Regions from separate parts of the Paenibacillus sp. FSL R5-0636 genome, predicted to be linked through region 2. Evidence: riboswitches for the same ligand, from Rfam matches in the RefSeq annotation. Region 2 holds a riboswitch; the other holds the start of a gene.
What was found. Region 2 has a riboswitch for cyclic di-AMP ahead of MKX34_RS00190 (3D domain-containing protein). Riboswitches for the same ligand answer to the same signal wherever they lie in the genome.
Positions count from the first base shown of each region.

Region 1 (7,699 bases), 560 kb from region 2:
AATATGCTTCTGCGGATGATGCCGAGTTAAAGAAAGCATTAGATGAAGAGACAGTAGAAGGTTATGTTACTTTTGCAGAACCTACTGGTGAAGGGCTTCCACCCGTTACTTATCACAGTAATGATGGGGAACTAAACGGAGATGTTCAAGTTTATCTTCAAAATGCACTTCAGCAAGCAAACACACAATTCATCGTTGGCGACAAGCTGACCTCTGAACAGATTGCTGCAATGTCAACACCAGTGCAGATTACTACACAACAGCTTAAGGCAGGCGGTGGCAGTGAAAGCTCTCAGGAGGACACTCCGGCCATTAACTACATTATCGTATATGCCATGCTTATGTTGTTCTTTATGTCCATTATGATGACAGGCAACATGATTGCCGCTGAGATAACCTCTGAGAAAAGCTCGCGGATTATGGAGATTCTCATTACAAGTGCCTCACCTTTAGCGCAAATGTTCGGTAAAGTTATCGGTGTTTTCTTAGTAGGAATATTGCAAATTGGGATCTTTGTCGCAGCGATCGTCGTCAATTTGACGCTCCCGCATAACGCAACCGTATTGGCTGACTTTGATCTGGATTTAGGCCAGCTCAATATTAACTTGCTGCTCTATGGATTTGTCTTGTATGTCTTAGGTTACTTCCTCTATGCCTTGATGTATGCGGCTGTAGGTTCGATTGTCAGCCGTACGGAGGATCTCGGCCAGGCGGTAATGCCAATCATGATGTTAGGCTTCGTAGCGTTCTATGTTCCACTGTTCAGTATCTCCAATGCGGATACTCTAGTGGTTAAGATAGCGAGTTATGTACCTTTCACTTCACCATTGACGATGCTGCTCCGAATTGGTGTCGGTGAGGTGGCGATCTGGCAAGTCATTGTATCGCTGCTGATCCTGCTTGTGACTACCTTCATCTTCGGATGGCTGGCAGCCAAGATCTATCGTACCGGCGTACTGATGTACGGCAAACGCCCAAGTATTAAAGAAATCAGAAAAGCAATGAAAGCATACAAGATCTAAGAAGGCCTCATATAACTTTTAAGGAGTGCTAATGATGTCTCCAAGCGAACAATATACCATTATGCTTTTAATGAGTTCGGTATCACTGGCTTCGGTTAGTAGAATGCTTCCGGATGGCTCCACTTTTATGGATTTCGTTCAAGGCGTATTGACCGGTGTTGCTATAGTGGGGATGTTGGCAGGATTGTGGATGTACAGTAAGGCGCGTAAGAGTAAGGCGCGTAAGAGTAAGGCACAATAGTAGGTACTGAATTTTCGGGGGGGATCCTAACAGCCATTTATGGTTGCTGGGATATCCCCGTTTTTGCGTTGGCAATCTCTTTGTATACGAGCTGATATAGCTAACGGACCCAGCAACACTTAAATGCAACAATCATCGAGATTTGGCAAGATATCGGACACAATAGTCGCTATTGGCATGAAAAACGGTGAATTAGTAGCTCTTTTAACCAAATAGTTGCACTGGAGTCCGATACTATGCTCAAAAGGCGATAAACGTGCAAATAATGTCATCTGGGTCCGTAAGCCTTGCCTTGGTGGAAGATGATTAGGGCCTGCTTGAAGACGATCCGAGACGCTCATCGCTCGGGATTTCTACTGGAGTCCGAACGCCGGCCAAATTTGAGGAAAAGCTTCAATTAAAGGCTCCTGAGTCCGTTAGATGCTTCATGCGCTTAAAGATCGTCTGAATTCTAGTCAGTGACTAAATTATAGAAAGATTTGCGCTCGTTCGTATATCCGCTTGGGCGGTCATCTGCTCCCGTACAGCTCTAAGCTGTGCTTTCAGTGCAGGAACACTTTTTTGCAGAATAATGCTTATTTGAGAAAGAGGCAGCTTTAAGCCGTACCACAATACCTTCACAAGCTGTTCCTCCCAAGGTAATCCCTTAGCCGATAGAAGAGAGCGCCGGGCAAAAGAATCAGCACACTGGCGAATACAAGTGCGGTAAGCGTGGATAGAGAATAACTGAGGGTCGAAGTTATCCTGACGATATATTTTATGAAGCTCTGTGAAGGTGCGGATAGTAACCTTGTCTGCCTCATTAGATTGTTCTAATAACATGGAACTGAGTACGTAGACTTCATTAGTATACTTTTGAACACACTCTGCAAATTTAGCACTGTAGGTGGACACGGGAGGTAAGGGGTCAGGCATGGTGAACACGATCCTTTCAGAATGAGAGATTTGCTTGAATCTATAATATAGAAAAGTAAGAGATGGATTTATTGATAAGATCGGCGGTGTCTGGTTCCGGGCAACTGTGTTTCTGCTGGGAGGCAGTGGATAAAGCTTTGGAAGGTTTGTAGTAGAGCCGTTCACTTCTGGAATTGCTCCCCCCAGCTGCAACACTGTACAGACGCCCTTGCTGAATATGCCCAGCCAAGGATTTACCCTGGAGCTTGGCCTTTAAATCCTGCAAAGCACCCTGAACTAGCTCAAGCTTAACCTGCTCCCAATCTGAACCTTCGCGGCGGACCTTATCCAGCGCTTCCTCAAGACGGCAATGACAGATAGCCCGTAAAAAAGAACTCCATTTAATGAGATCGAAATTTTTGGTGTTGGCAGAGATTAGACAAGCCCCCCAACTGCAACCTCCCTTACAGGTGAGCTTCAGAATACCATAACGGCAGCCTTCAGCCCCTTCCATTCCATAGTGAATAGGCTCGGGTTCATCCAATACAAATACTTCAATGCGGGATAGTCTGCGCTGGTCCATAGTAGGGTTCCTCCTTAGATTTCCAAAAGCTTTAAGTCTACATGATGAGTGACACTAGCCTTTTCTACACAAGCGAGCATTTCCATTTTATTCTCACAGACTGCGGTATGCTCTAGCCATAGTCGGAACTTCTCTTTCCGTATAACAGATAGATGTAAGGGAAAGGTGCTGCGGGATCTCAAGACATACCAACCGGCGCTTACATCTTTCCAAGGCTCCTTGAAGGCTGTAAACCACGGGAGTTTTTGATGCGATGACCAATCCTGCTGCTGTTGTTGTTCTCGAATTTTTTTATATATTTCATATACAATCTTAGAGTCTAAACAGTCTTTACAAGAAGAAGGTGTACTGAATTGGCGAAGGGCTTGGATCTGGTTCTGGCCAAATGCATAACCTACAATGTATCTGTGATTATTTTCTTCGAACCACAAGGCCCCGAAACAAACGTAATTTAGACTTATCGGCTCAAGCAGCCCTTGATGTATCCCTAAATAATAGTGCTTCAAAACATTCACCCCATCCAGCGTGCTATCACCTAATAGGCTCAGGTAACGCAAAAACCGCAGCAAGAGGAGGACCTCTGCTGCGGTTTTGGATTACAGGCAGATATACCTGGGCCAAAGCGTGGCGGATCAAGGGTCTCTCTCTTTACGCTTACGAGGTTAGCTGTCGGATTCGGACGGTGAGAGTCGCCCTACCTATTGAGACTTACGCAGTCTCCTTTGGATTCACCCCAAGTAGGCCAGGTGGCCTGATGGTTCCCCCGTTCCCTGCGAATGCAGGAACTCAGCGTTGATTGTTTTTCATGAATTAGATTCAACCCGAATCATACTCTTTTCAAGATTTTCTGTAAAAAACGGAAAATGTTCTTTTAGAGCGATTTTAACCATATCCTGCCGACTACGACTGAAAAACGAGGTAAATAGGTATTTATGGCGTGTTATCGCGCCTCTTTCTCGCTCAACCTCAGCTTCTTGCGTTTCTACCTATAAAGGGAATTTGCAGTATTTTCGCTCTAAAAAGGTGAATAAAATCACATGGGTTATAGATAGCGATTAAACGCTCGAAACTCGAGTAAACAAGAGATATAGAGAGATTAGATATCAAGTAAGCGCTATCTAATGGGAAAATAGTTTTTAATTTGCATTATTTTGGCATCATTCAGGTTTTACAAGTCTTCGTGCATAAGAGTATGATTACTCCTGTTTCAACGACAATCGAATATTTGATCCGCTTAATTTCCGATAAGGAAAGCGGGGGAACCAACAATCGGCAGCCGATGTGAGAGTCGGAAGCTGATTATGGGGTGAATCCTGTAGAGGGTGCGAGTGAGCTCGCATCTATACAGGTAGGGCGACTCTCACCGCCCGAATCCGACAGCTAACCTCGTAAGCGTATGGAGAGAGGATGAGTGCAATGTGACCGCTAGCGAGCCACAGAGGAGATCCTTTGTGGCTTTTTGCTGTGCTCTTAGAAGCAAAGCATTTATGGAGGCCTCCCCCAAGAGGTCGCTAAATTCATCATTAGCGGTATTTGTAAGGCAGCGTCTAATGACGTGACACAACCGAGCTTTAGGTTGTGCCCGAAAATGACGATAGGTCAACATCCTTTCGGAGATTTTCGTTGCCTCCTTGTTGTAAATGAGCAGGAGGAGAAAAAAGAGATGACGGATCAGAATGAATATGTGCTTGTATGTGCGCCTACAAAGGCGGGAGAACATTTCATTAAACTTCTGAAGTTCAGGGGTATTAAGATGGCGGGATTAACCAACAATCTGGCTGAGAAAGCTTTACTAGAGGAGCTCGGAATCGAGCAGGTTATTCTAGTGGATACCCGCCATCAGAGCACTTGGTTTCGCCCATCGTTCCCGGTAGGCAGGGTATATCTGTTTGAGAGCAGCTTTCCGCTTTGCTGCCGCTATATTCAGATGTGCCGTACCTGGACGACACAGCCAATTTTTGTGATTACAAGTTCTATAAATCCTAGATTGGTCTATAAAAGACTTGGTGCGAGCTATGTAATCTATTCCCATAGTGGTGATGCTGATTTTCTAATCGATAGATCACCTCATCAAGGATAATGGAAGGAGTGCGGAAGATATGATGGATCTGTATATGGTGGCTTCGTTAGCTGTAATTTACGGGTTATTTTATGGCTTTATGCGCTGGTGCGCAGGTGTAGTTGAGGATACGGGGAGGGATAAGCTGTGATTCTAGTAATCGCTGTTACCCTACTGTTGTTTATATATCTGGTTTACGCGTTGATTCATCCTGAGAAATTTTAAGGAGGGGCATTCATGGGCATTTTGCAAATAGTCGTCGTAATTGTAATTCTCATCTTGTTGGTCAAGCCGATGGGGACGTATTTATATCATGTATTTTCTAACGAACCGAATCGTACGGATCGCTGGTTTGCAGGCACAGAGAAAGGTATTTATAAGCTGATCGGCCTGAAAAAACGGGACGGAATGTCCTGGAAGAAGTATGCACTCAGCTTTGTTTTAACTAATATCGTACTGGTTGCTTTCAGTTATATTTTTCTAAGATTACAGCGGGGATTGCCGCTGAACCCGAATGGAATTGCCGATATGGAACAGACGCTTTCATTTAATACGGTGATCAGCTTTATGACCAATACGAACCTGCAGCATTATAGCGGGGAGACGGGACTATCGTATTTTTCACAAATGGCAGTCATCACGATGATGATGTTCACGTCTGCAGCGAGCGGATTTTCTGTTGCGGTTGCTTTTGTCAGAGGGATTACAGGACAGAAATCAGTCGGGAATTTTTTTGAGGACTTCGTAAAAGCACATATTCGTGTATTCATTCCATTAGCTCTGCTAGTTTCATTGGTGCTGGTAGGGTTGCATGTGCCACAAACGCTCAAGCCATCGCTTGAGGTCACTACACTCGTAGGGCAGACGCAACAAATCGCTATCGGTCCAGTCGCTTCTTTGGAGTCAATTAAACACTTAGGTACGAATGGTGGCGGCTTCTTCGGAGCCAATTCAGCGCATCCTTTTGAGAACCCTAATCCACTTACGAACGTTCTGGAGATTCTCTCTATGTGGATGTTGCCAGCCTCTTTGCCATATATGTACGGATTGTTCGCTAAGAACAAACGTCAGGGCTGGGTGATTTTCACAGCAATGATGACCTTGTTCGTTCTGCTGCTGGGGCTGAATTATTATGCGGAAACTAAAGGGAATCCCGCTATTAATGCGCTGGGGATCGAGTCTTCGCAAGGCAGCATGGAAGGTAAAGAGGTGCGTTTTGGTATCCCGCAATCTTCGCTGTTCACTTCGGTAACAACGGCAGCTACGACAGGTAGTGTTAACAATATGCATGATACGCTGACACCGCTGGGTGGCATTACCCCTCTGGCCCTAATGATGCTCAATAACGTCTTCGGGGGAAAAGGTGTAGGACTAATCAATATGCTGATGTATGCCATCATGGGCGTCTTCTTATGTGGACTAATGGTTGGCAGAACACCAGAGTTTCTCGGGCGAAAGATAGAAGCCAAGGAGATGAAGCTGATTGCGATTGCTATCCTTGTGCATCCGTTCATTATCCTTGTACCAACAGCAGGTGCGTTCTTAACGGACTTGGGCAACGGTTCCATCACGAATCCCGGATTCCATGGACTTAGCCAAGTGTTATATGAATATGTCTCTTCTGCCGCGAACAATGGTTCAGGATTTGAAGGGCTTGCGGACAATACCACCTTTTGGAATGTTACAACCGGGATCGTAATGCTGCTTGGCCGTTATGTCTCTATAATCGCAATGCTGGCAGTTGCAGGTTCACTGATCCAGAAGAAGCCGGTTCCTGAGACGATTGGCACATTCCGCACAGACAATGGTCTGTTCACCGGAATTCTGATTGGTACGGTAGTGATTATCGGTGCGCTGACGTTTCTGCCGGTCATTGTGCTCGGCCCGATTGCAGAATATTTGACCTTACGGTAGGAAGAGGGAGAACAAGATGAGTACTGTAAAAAGAAAAAAGCTGCTGACGGGACCCATACTCCTAAGCGCTGTAAAGGATAGCTTTATTAAGCTTAACCCGGTGACGTTAATCAAAAATCCGGTCATGTTCGTAGTCGAAATCGGCACGATTATTGTATTGCTTATGGTACTGGCCCCCGGATATTTTAATGCAGAGAAATCGGTAGGCTTCAATATCACGGTGTTGTTCATTCTGTTATTCACAGTGCTGTTTGCCAACTTCGCTGAAGCGCTGGCTGAAGGCCGCGGGAAGGCCCAGGCGGATTCGCTTAAGAAAACGAAACAGGATATCACAGCTAATAAGCTCGTTGGAGGGTCTGTGAAGACCGTTTCTTCCTCCGAGCTGCGGAAAGGAGATATCGTGATCGTCAGTCAGGGAGAACTTATCCCTGGCGATGGTGAAGTGATTGAAGGGCTGGCCTCCGTAGATGAATCGGCAATTACAGGTGAATCTGCACCTGTTATTAAGGAAGCCGGCGGAGATTTCGGCTCAGTCACAGGCGGCACCCGGGTAGTTAGTGATGAGATTAAAGTCAAAATTACCAGTGATCCCGGTGAGTCATTCTTGGATCGGATGATCTCCCTCGTTGAAGGGGCGAAACGTCAGAAGACACCCAATGAAATTGCACTAAATACACTCTTGATCAGTCTGACGTTGATTTTCCTGATTGTAGTAGTGACCTTGCGGCCAATTGCGACTTATCTGGGCGTTGATCTAGATATTCCTGTTATGATCGCCTTGCTGGTCTGTCTGATCCCGACCACAATCGGGGGACTGCTCTCTGCTATCGGGATAGCAGGGATGGACCGCGTCACACAGTTTAATGTCCTTGCTATGTCAGGGAAGGCCGTTGAAGCTGCCGGCGACATTAATACAATGATTCTAGATAAGACCGGTACGATTACTTTCGGAAACCGGATGGCGAGTGATTTTGTGCCAGTTGGAG
Region 1 covers NZ_CP150232.1:597,990-605,688, forward strand. Annotated here, with positions in the region: gene MKX34_RS02655 (ABC transporter permease) at 1-1,022, shown strand, start outside; gene MKX34_RS02660 (hypothetical protein) at 1,054-1,263, shown strand; gene MKX34_RS02665 (hypothetical protein) at 1,726-2,085, opposite strand; gene MKX34_RS02670 (hypothetical protein) at 2,219-2,740, opposite strand; gene MKX34_RS02675 (hypothetical protein) at 2,755-3,297, opposite strand; cyclic di-AMP (ydaO/yuaA leader) riboswitch at 3,378-3,542, opposite strand; cyclic di-AMP (ydaO/yuaA leader) riboswitch at 3,962-4,151, shown strand; gene MKX34_RS02680 (hypothetical protein) at 4,404-4,820, shown strand; gene kdpA (potassium-transporting ATPase subunit KdpA) at 5,037-6,713, shown strand; gene kdpB (potassium-transporting ATPase subunit KdpB) at 6,730-7,699, shown strand, end outside.
Region 1: it holds a riboswitch for cyclic di-AMP, as region 2 does, so the genes downstream of both, MKX34_RS02675 (hypothetical protein) here and MKX34_RS00190 (3D domain-containing protein) in region 2, are expected to answer to the same signal.

Region 2 (7,699 bases):
GATCTTTGTACGGGAAATGGTGTAATACCGATTTTAATGACTACCCGGACAAAAGCCTCTATAGAAGGTATTGAAATACAACCTCGTTTAGCTGATATGGCTCGTCGTAGTGTGGCTCTCAATGGCCTTCAGGATCAGGTTGTAATTCATGAAGGTGATTTACGCGAGTTATATACTACCGCAGGACATGGTGTGTATGATGCAATAACGGTGAACCCTCCTTATATGCCGCTTAATGGCAGTGATCTGAAGCTGAACAACCATCAGGCTATGGCTCGTCATGAGATAGGCTGTACTCTGGAGGAGGTTATTCAGGCTTGTGTGCGATTGGTTCGGACGGGCGGAAAGGTAAGTATGGTTCATAAACCACAACGGTTGGTTGATATTATCAGTCTTATGAGACAATATAGACTCGAGCCAAAGATTATTCGGTTTGTACATCCACGTGCTCATCTAGAGGCTAATATGGTATTAATCGAAGCTGCACGTGATGGAAAGCCTGAGGTTCGTTTACAACCACCGCTCATCGTATATAATGAGGACAATCAATACTGTCCAGAGATTATGGACATCTACTATGGTGCTAAAGAGGGTAAATCATGACGATATCATGCCAAAGCAGTTTTCAAAACAAGACCAATACCAGTACTCAGGAGACAACAGGGTCGCTTTTTCTGGTGGCTACACCTATCGGTAATCTGGAGGATATGACCTATCGTGCAGTCCGCACTTTACAGGAATGTGATATTATTGCCGCGGAAGATACGAGACAGACCCGGAAATTACTCAGCCACTTTGAGATTTCACCTTCGATGTTGTTTAGTTATCATGAGCATAATAAGGCCGCCAGTGGACCTGAGCTTGTACGCTATATAATAGAAGGAAAAAATTTGGCACTCGTCAGCGATGCCGGTTTACCAGCGATTTCTGACCCTGGAGCGGATCTTGTAGCCCTTGCTATAAGTCATGGAATTCCGGTGATTCCTATCCCTGGAGCTAACGCAGCGTTGTCAGCTTTGATCGCTTCTGGTCTATCTACGAATACGTTCACTTTTATCGGCTTTCTTCCCCGAGAGCGTAAGGACATCCGAGCAGTATTAAGTCCACTTCGTTCGGCTCAAGGAACTTTGTTGTTCTACGAATCTCCCCATCGCGTAGTTAAGACACTTGCTCATCTTCAAGAAGCATTCGGCAATCGCCAGATTGTGTTGGCACGTGAATTAACGAAAAGATATGAGGAGTTTCTACGCGGTTCAATTGAGGAATGTACACTTTGGCTTACTGAACATCCTCCGCTAGGCGAATATGTTATTGTCGTAGAAGGGGAGAGCAAGGAAGATGCTGAAATCGCAGAATCGGCGTGGTGGCGTCAGTTAAGCATTGAAGAACATGTAGCTCATTACGAAGCACAGGATGTGCCACGTAAAGAGGCTATGAAAAAAGCGGCATCAGACCGGGGTGTAGCCAAACGGGATATTTATAATGCGTTGCTTGATAGAGCAGAAGAGTAAGTGTTGTAGACGAACTCTTAGAATAACTAAGGATTCTTGGAAACGGCCCGAGCTTGAATGATTTATCTGTGGGTTAAATGTACTTTGTACAGTTATTTTTGAATTTTTTTATGTATTTGTTCGTTTAGTTGTACTTCATACAGTTATAAAGGTGGAAATGATTGATTTCACGGAGATATAGGGAATATAAGTGTACAAAATACAATTAATTCGTTTAATGGTAAAAATCATTTAAAATTACTGTAAGAAATACAACTAAGTATTACTGGTTCCGTCTTGAAGCACATTGCCCTTAGGGAGGGGATAACCGGGAGGGCAAACCCAGACATAAAAAATACCTCCCGCGGTCACGGGAGGTCAAGGAGATATGAAAAGGTTAGAATTAACAATTTGATTAGTTCTATTATATACTATTTAATTTAGTTTGTCACAGGGGTAGGGATGGAAGAAATGCATTCATGACAAACTATTTTTCCTTTAAAGTAAGTTACGTTCTCAGCGTTGCCACAGAAAATGCAGGCAGGCTCATACTTTTTAAGCATAATCCGTTCGCCATCAACGTAAATTTCCAGTGCGTCCTTTTCGCCAATGCCAAGTGTACGGCGTAATTCAATAGGAATAACAACCCGTCCAAGTTCGTCTACTTTTCTTACAATTCCTGTTGATTTCATCATAACAATCGTTACTCCTCTCAATGTTCCAAAAACGTCATTATTCGACATTGTTCACTGTTTTATGATACTTATAATACCAACGATTCCCAAATCAGTCAACCTTTTTTCATAGGCTGAATAAGAAAATTTCCATAAGAACTTTGAATGTCCCTATAAAAATTAAGAATTACCCTGAAAGCATTTTGTCGATTTACCAAGACCAAAAATGATACTTTTCGACAAAGTACGACATAATTACTTATTATATACTGATATTAGTTAAAATCATATTAAATTATTAGAAGGAGTTGATCTCATGAAGCAGCCGCTCACGGAAGAAAAGGTTTTCAAGGATCCCGTTCATAATTATATTCATGTACAGGACACGATTATTTGGCGACTAATTAATACAAAAGAATTTCAGCGTTTACGCCGGATTCGCCAGTTAGGTACCTCATATCTCACTTTTCATGGTGCAGAGCATAGTCGATTTTCTCATTCTTTAGGAGTATATGAAATTACACGAAGAATCATTTCGCAATTTGAGCGCAGCGGGTATAAGGATTGGATTCCGGAAGAAAGTTTGCTTACTTTGTGTGCGGCTTTGCTGCATGATTTAGGGCATGGCCCATTTTCCCATTCTATAGAAGAAGCTTTTGAAATGAACCATGAGGATTGGACCTGCCGGATTATTTTGGAGGACACGGAGATTACCGAAATATTGCGTGATGTGGAGGAAGATTTTCCTCGTAAAGTAGCTTCAGTTATCTCTAAGACTTATGAGCATGAAATTGTTGTCAATTTGGTTTCCAGTCCGCTGGATGCTGATCGTATGGATTATTTGCTGCGTGATGCGTACTATACAGGTGTAAACTATGGAACCATCGACATTGATCGGATTTTGAGAATGCTTCGTCCTTATAATGGGCGGATTGTAGTAAAAGAATCAGGTATGCATGCCATTGAAGATTATTTAATGTCACGTTATCAAATGTACTGGCAGGTATATTTTCATCCGGTGACGCGCAGCTCTGAAATTATTTTGCGTCAAATCTTCCGTAGAGCTAAAGAATTGTTCCAAGAGGGGTACAAATTTCGCTTTATGATCGCTCCGCTGGAAGATCTCTTTCGAGGAGAAGTAACAGTGAAGCAATATTTAATGCTTGATGAGGCACTGGTACAGACTGCTTTTATGCAATGGACACTTGAAGAAGATGAGTTATTAAGCGACTTGTGTACCCGTTTTATTCATCGTAAACTGTATAAATATGTAGAGATCGAGAATTTGGATACAGATATGATTACGGAAATCCGCAGCAGTTTTGCGGGAGTGGGACTTAACCCAGAATATGACCTAGAGATTGATTATCCGACAGATTTGCCTTATGATGTGTTCCGTCCAGGAGCAGCCTTCGACAATAATCAAATTTTACTGCTTGATCGGAATGAGCAATTGCGGGAAATTTCAGAGGTATCGGATATTGTGCGCTCAATAAGCGGAATTCATCGTGGCAGATATCATCTATATTTCCCACAGGATAAGCTGAAAAAAGCCCTTACACGCTTGCCCTCTTCTGTAGCAGAGATTTTTGCAAAATAATACAAATATTTATGGAACTATTGATAAAAACAACAAGGAGTGAGCTTTAAAATGTATCTGTTCGACACACATACACATCTAGATGCGCCTCAATTCGACGAGGATCGCGAGGAAGTTATTGCTCGTGCAGTAGAGGCCGGAGTTAGCAAGATGATCAATATTGGATTTAATCGGGAAACGATCCCTTCAACGATGAAGCTGGCTGAATCTTATGATTATATTTATGCAGCGGTGGGCTGGCATCCACAGGATGCGATTGATATGAAAGAGGGGGACCTCGATTGGATCGCCTCTCTTTGCAGCCATGAAAAAGTGGTGGCCATCGGAGAGATTGGATTGGATTATTATTGGGATACCTCTCCCAAGGATGTGCAGCAGGAGGTCTTCCGCAAACAAATCGGACTAGCCCGTGAACTAAAAATGCCAATCTGCATACATGACCGTGATGCTCATGAAGATGTTGTACGGATTTTACGGGAGGAAAAAGCAAATGAAATTGGTGGCGTGATGCATTCGTTCTCAGGCAGCTGGGAAACAGCAAAAATGTGTCTAGACCTTGGATTTCATTTGTCATTTGGAGGACCGATAACGTTCAAAAATGCCAGAGTGCCTAAAGAGGTGCTTGCACAGACGCCATTGGACCGATTATTGATCGAAACAGACGCTCCATATTTGACTCCACACCCCTTCCGTGGCAAGCGAAATGAGAGTGCTCATGTGAAGTTAGTAGCAGAGGCTGCGGCTGAAATTAAAGGGTTAACATGGGAAGAATTGGCTAAAATTACGTATGCGAACGCACTGGAACGATTTGGGATTGTCTGAAAACAGGAGTAAAACGGGTGAAAAATAGAGAATAGCCGATATATTAAACTTTTTTAATATAAAAACGGCTGATTATTACAATATTTTAACCATATATTTGCGTAAACGTGGTTGAATCGTCCTTTACAACATGCATCAAAACAGGATATCATCTTTTCAGTGATGTGAGCTGTTGTTATTGTGACAGCCATTGATTCATGGATCGTCTCGCTGAGTCTCCGTATGGAGAACGGGGGAACCAATATTGAACTGCCGCATGCCTGTATCTTGAATACGACTAGGAATTGCCGCAGAACAATATTTGATTTCTTCACGTGGTCTTTGGGGTGAATTTAAGGGCAACCGCCGTGAGCGGGTGACCTGAAATAGGGCGTCTCTCTTTCGTCCGAACCCGACAGCTAACCCCGTAAGCGCAAGTAAGAGAGGCAACCTCGTGCACAAACATTCCCGCGTATTCTGACATCGGAGAAGCCACGAAAGAGTCCTCAAGAGAACTCTTTTTAGGCTTCTTTATTTTTGAATAAACTGAATGTTGCCCGCATACTGTTATATAACAGGTGTGGGAGTAGCTGTGCCGAGCAGGCGATCCATGAGCAGGAGACGCTAAGTTAATACGTGCGTATCCTGTGACAATCTCAAATAGTTTCGTCAAAGAAATTCAGTCCTCATGATATACAAATTGACGACGAGGCTATGTAAGGAGGATGGAGAGAATGGGCTTATTCCAACCAGAGGTATCCCATGATTCGCAGTCATCCAGCAGGTCTTTCGCATTACGGTGGGAGCAAGTAAATACTCGCGTACTTTTACTTGCAGGTGTGATTTCAATCGCAATCGCGCTGTTAATTCTGCTGTACGTACACGGTCAAAGTAACAAACAATTTGTTTTAGTAATAGACGGGCAAACACAGACACTTGAAACGCGAGAAGCACTTCTTGGTGATGTGTTGGAGAAAGAGCAAATTTCGCTGCAGCCGCATGATGAATTATCTTTAGGTCTGAGTGATGAAATAAAAGACGGTGACCGTGTCGTTATCAATCGTGCGCAGAAATTTAGCCTTACTGCGGACGGAGCAACAAAAACGTTATATACGACCGAAGACACCATCGGTCAGGCGATTGACAAACTGGGTATCAACCTAGAAGGCTATGATAAGATTTTTCCTTCGTTAGACACCACCATCTCTGCTGACATGGAGATTAAGATCGTTCGTATCAACAAGCAAACGGTACAGCGAACAACTAACTTACCTTTCCGTGTTATTAAGACAGCAGATCCCTCCCTTACTGTGGGAACAGTTAGAGTGGCACAGGCAGGCAAACCAGGCGTCATGGTTCAGCATATTGAAAAGATCTATCAAGACGGAGAACTGGCCTCTATGCGCATGATCGGCAAGGAAGTACAAACGGTAACAAAAGATAAGATCATTGCCGTTGGTACTAAAGCACTTCCTAAGCCTACTGTAGTTGCTAAAGCTACAACAACTTCCAAATCAAGCACTACCTCCAAAACGACTAAAGTTAGCGCTAAGACTAAGAACGTCACAAGCAAGGCTGGCGTAGACTTTGAGTACAAGAAGATGATTAAGAACGTCTCCATGACAGCTTATTCGTCAGAAGAGCCAGGAATAGGTACTAAAACTGCCTCCGGAACACGCGTAACGGAAGGTCGTACAATTGCAGTAGATCCGAATGTAATTCCTATTGGCTGGTGGGTTTATATCGATGGGCTTGGATTCCGCCGTGCAGAGGATACTGGCGGTGCCATTAAAGGCAATAAAGTGGATGTCTATTATGATTCCCTGAGCCATGCTCGTAATTTCGGCCGTAAATCACGTACCGTATATGTGATTGGACCTGTGAAACCAGAGCTTAACTAGAACTAAAGCTTTTGCAAAAAATCCTTTGATAAGCTATAGTGATGATAACCGTTAAGGAACGCTGGATGATCATTTCGTTGATCGCAGAGCAACCGCTCATCACTTATACATTCTTTAACCAAAAGAAGAGGAGCGAATCTCTTCTTTTTGCTTTTTTTGGAAGGAGTCAAGAAATATGATTAAGGAATTAATCGTCGTTGAAGGCAAAAGCGATACCGTAGCCATTAAGCGTGCTGTGGAAGCAGATACGATTGAGACAGGCGGCTCTGCTGTAAACCGGACTGTAATTGCGAAGATTGCGCTAGCTATGGAACGCAGAGGGGTTATTATTCTTACGGACCCGGACCATGCTGGGGAGCGAATTCGTAAAATCGTTTCAGCGAAGGTGCCGGGCTGCAAGCATGCTTTTATTCCGGAGAAGGACGCAACTCGAAAAGGGGATATCGGTGTAGAGAATGCATCGCCAGAGGCGATTCGTCATGCGCTGCGTAATGTACATACCTCTTTTGAAGGAGCACCTGCTTTGATTGGTATTGATGACCTTATGGCCGCTGGAATGCTTGTACACCCTCGGGCTGCTGAAAGACGTATGGCGCTTGGTAATTTGCTTGGAATCGGATATTGTAACGGCAAACAGCTGTACAAGCGGCTGGCGATGTTTGGGATTACGCGGGAGGAATTTGCCGGGGCTCTCGCCCAAATTGATCAGGGAGGCATTACTTCATGAGTGGTAGAGAGGAAATTTCGACTCCAAAACGGACCAAAGAGATTATTCAACGTTATGGATTCAAGTTTAAGAAAAGCCTGGGACAGAATTTTTTGATTGATCAAAATATTTTGGACAAGATTGTAGACGCTGCTGGACTAGATAGCGATTCTGGGGCGCTGGAGATCGGGCCGGGAATTGGAGCGCTGACGGAACGTCTGGCACTAACAGCCGGTGCTGTAACTGCCGTAGAGATTGACCGTAGACTGATTCCAATATTAAAAGACGTACTTTCCCCTTATCCCCATGTTAAGGTTCGTAACGATGATGTCCTCAATGTGAACTTGCAGGAAATGTTCAAGGAAGATTTCACCACTGTGAACAAGGTCAGTGTGGTTGCTAACCTGCCTTATTATGTGACTACTCCGATTCTGATGAAGCTGCTTGAAGAGAAGCTTCCCCTTGATAACATCGTTGTAATGATTCAGAAGGAGGTTGCGGAGCGTATGGCTGCATCTCCAGGTGGA
Region 2 covers NZ_CP150232.1:37,253-44,951, forward strand. Annotated here, with positions in the region: gene MKX34_RS00165 (tRNA1(Val) (adenine(37)-N6)-methyltransferase) at 1-603, shown strand, start outside; gene rsmI (16S rRNA (cytidine(1402)-2'-O)-methyltransferase) at 600-1,511, shown strand; gene MKX34_RS00175 (AbrB/MazE/SpoVT family DNA-binding domain-containing protein) at 1,931-2,185, opposite strand; gene MKX34_RS00180 (HD domain-containing protein) at 2,481-3,764, shown strand; gene MKX34_RS00185 (TatD family hydrolase) at 3,816-4,586, shown strand; cyclic di-AMP (ydaO/yuaA leader) riboswitch at 4,785-5,014, shown strand; gene MKX34_RS00190 (3D domain-containing protein) at 5,300-6,466, shown strand; gene rnmV (ribonuclease M5) at 6,642-7,193, shown strand; gene rsmA (16S rRNA (adenine(1518)-N(6)/adenine(1519)-N(6))-dimethyltransferase RsmA) at 7,190-7,699, shown strand, end outside.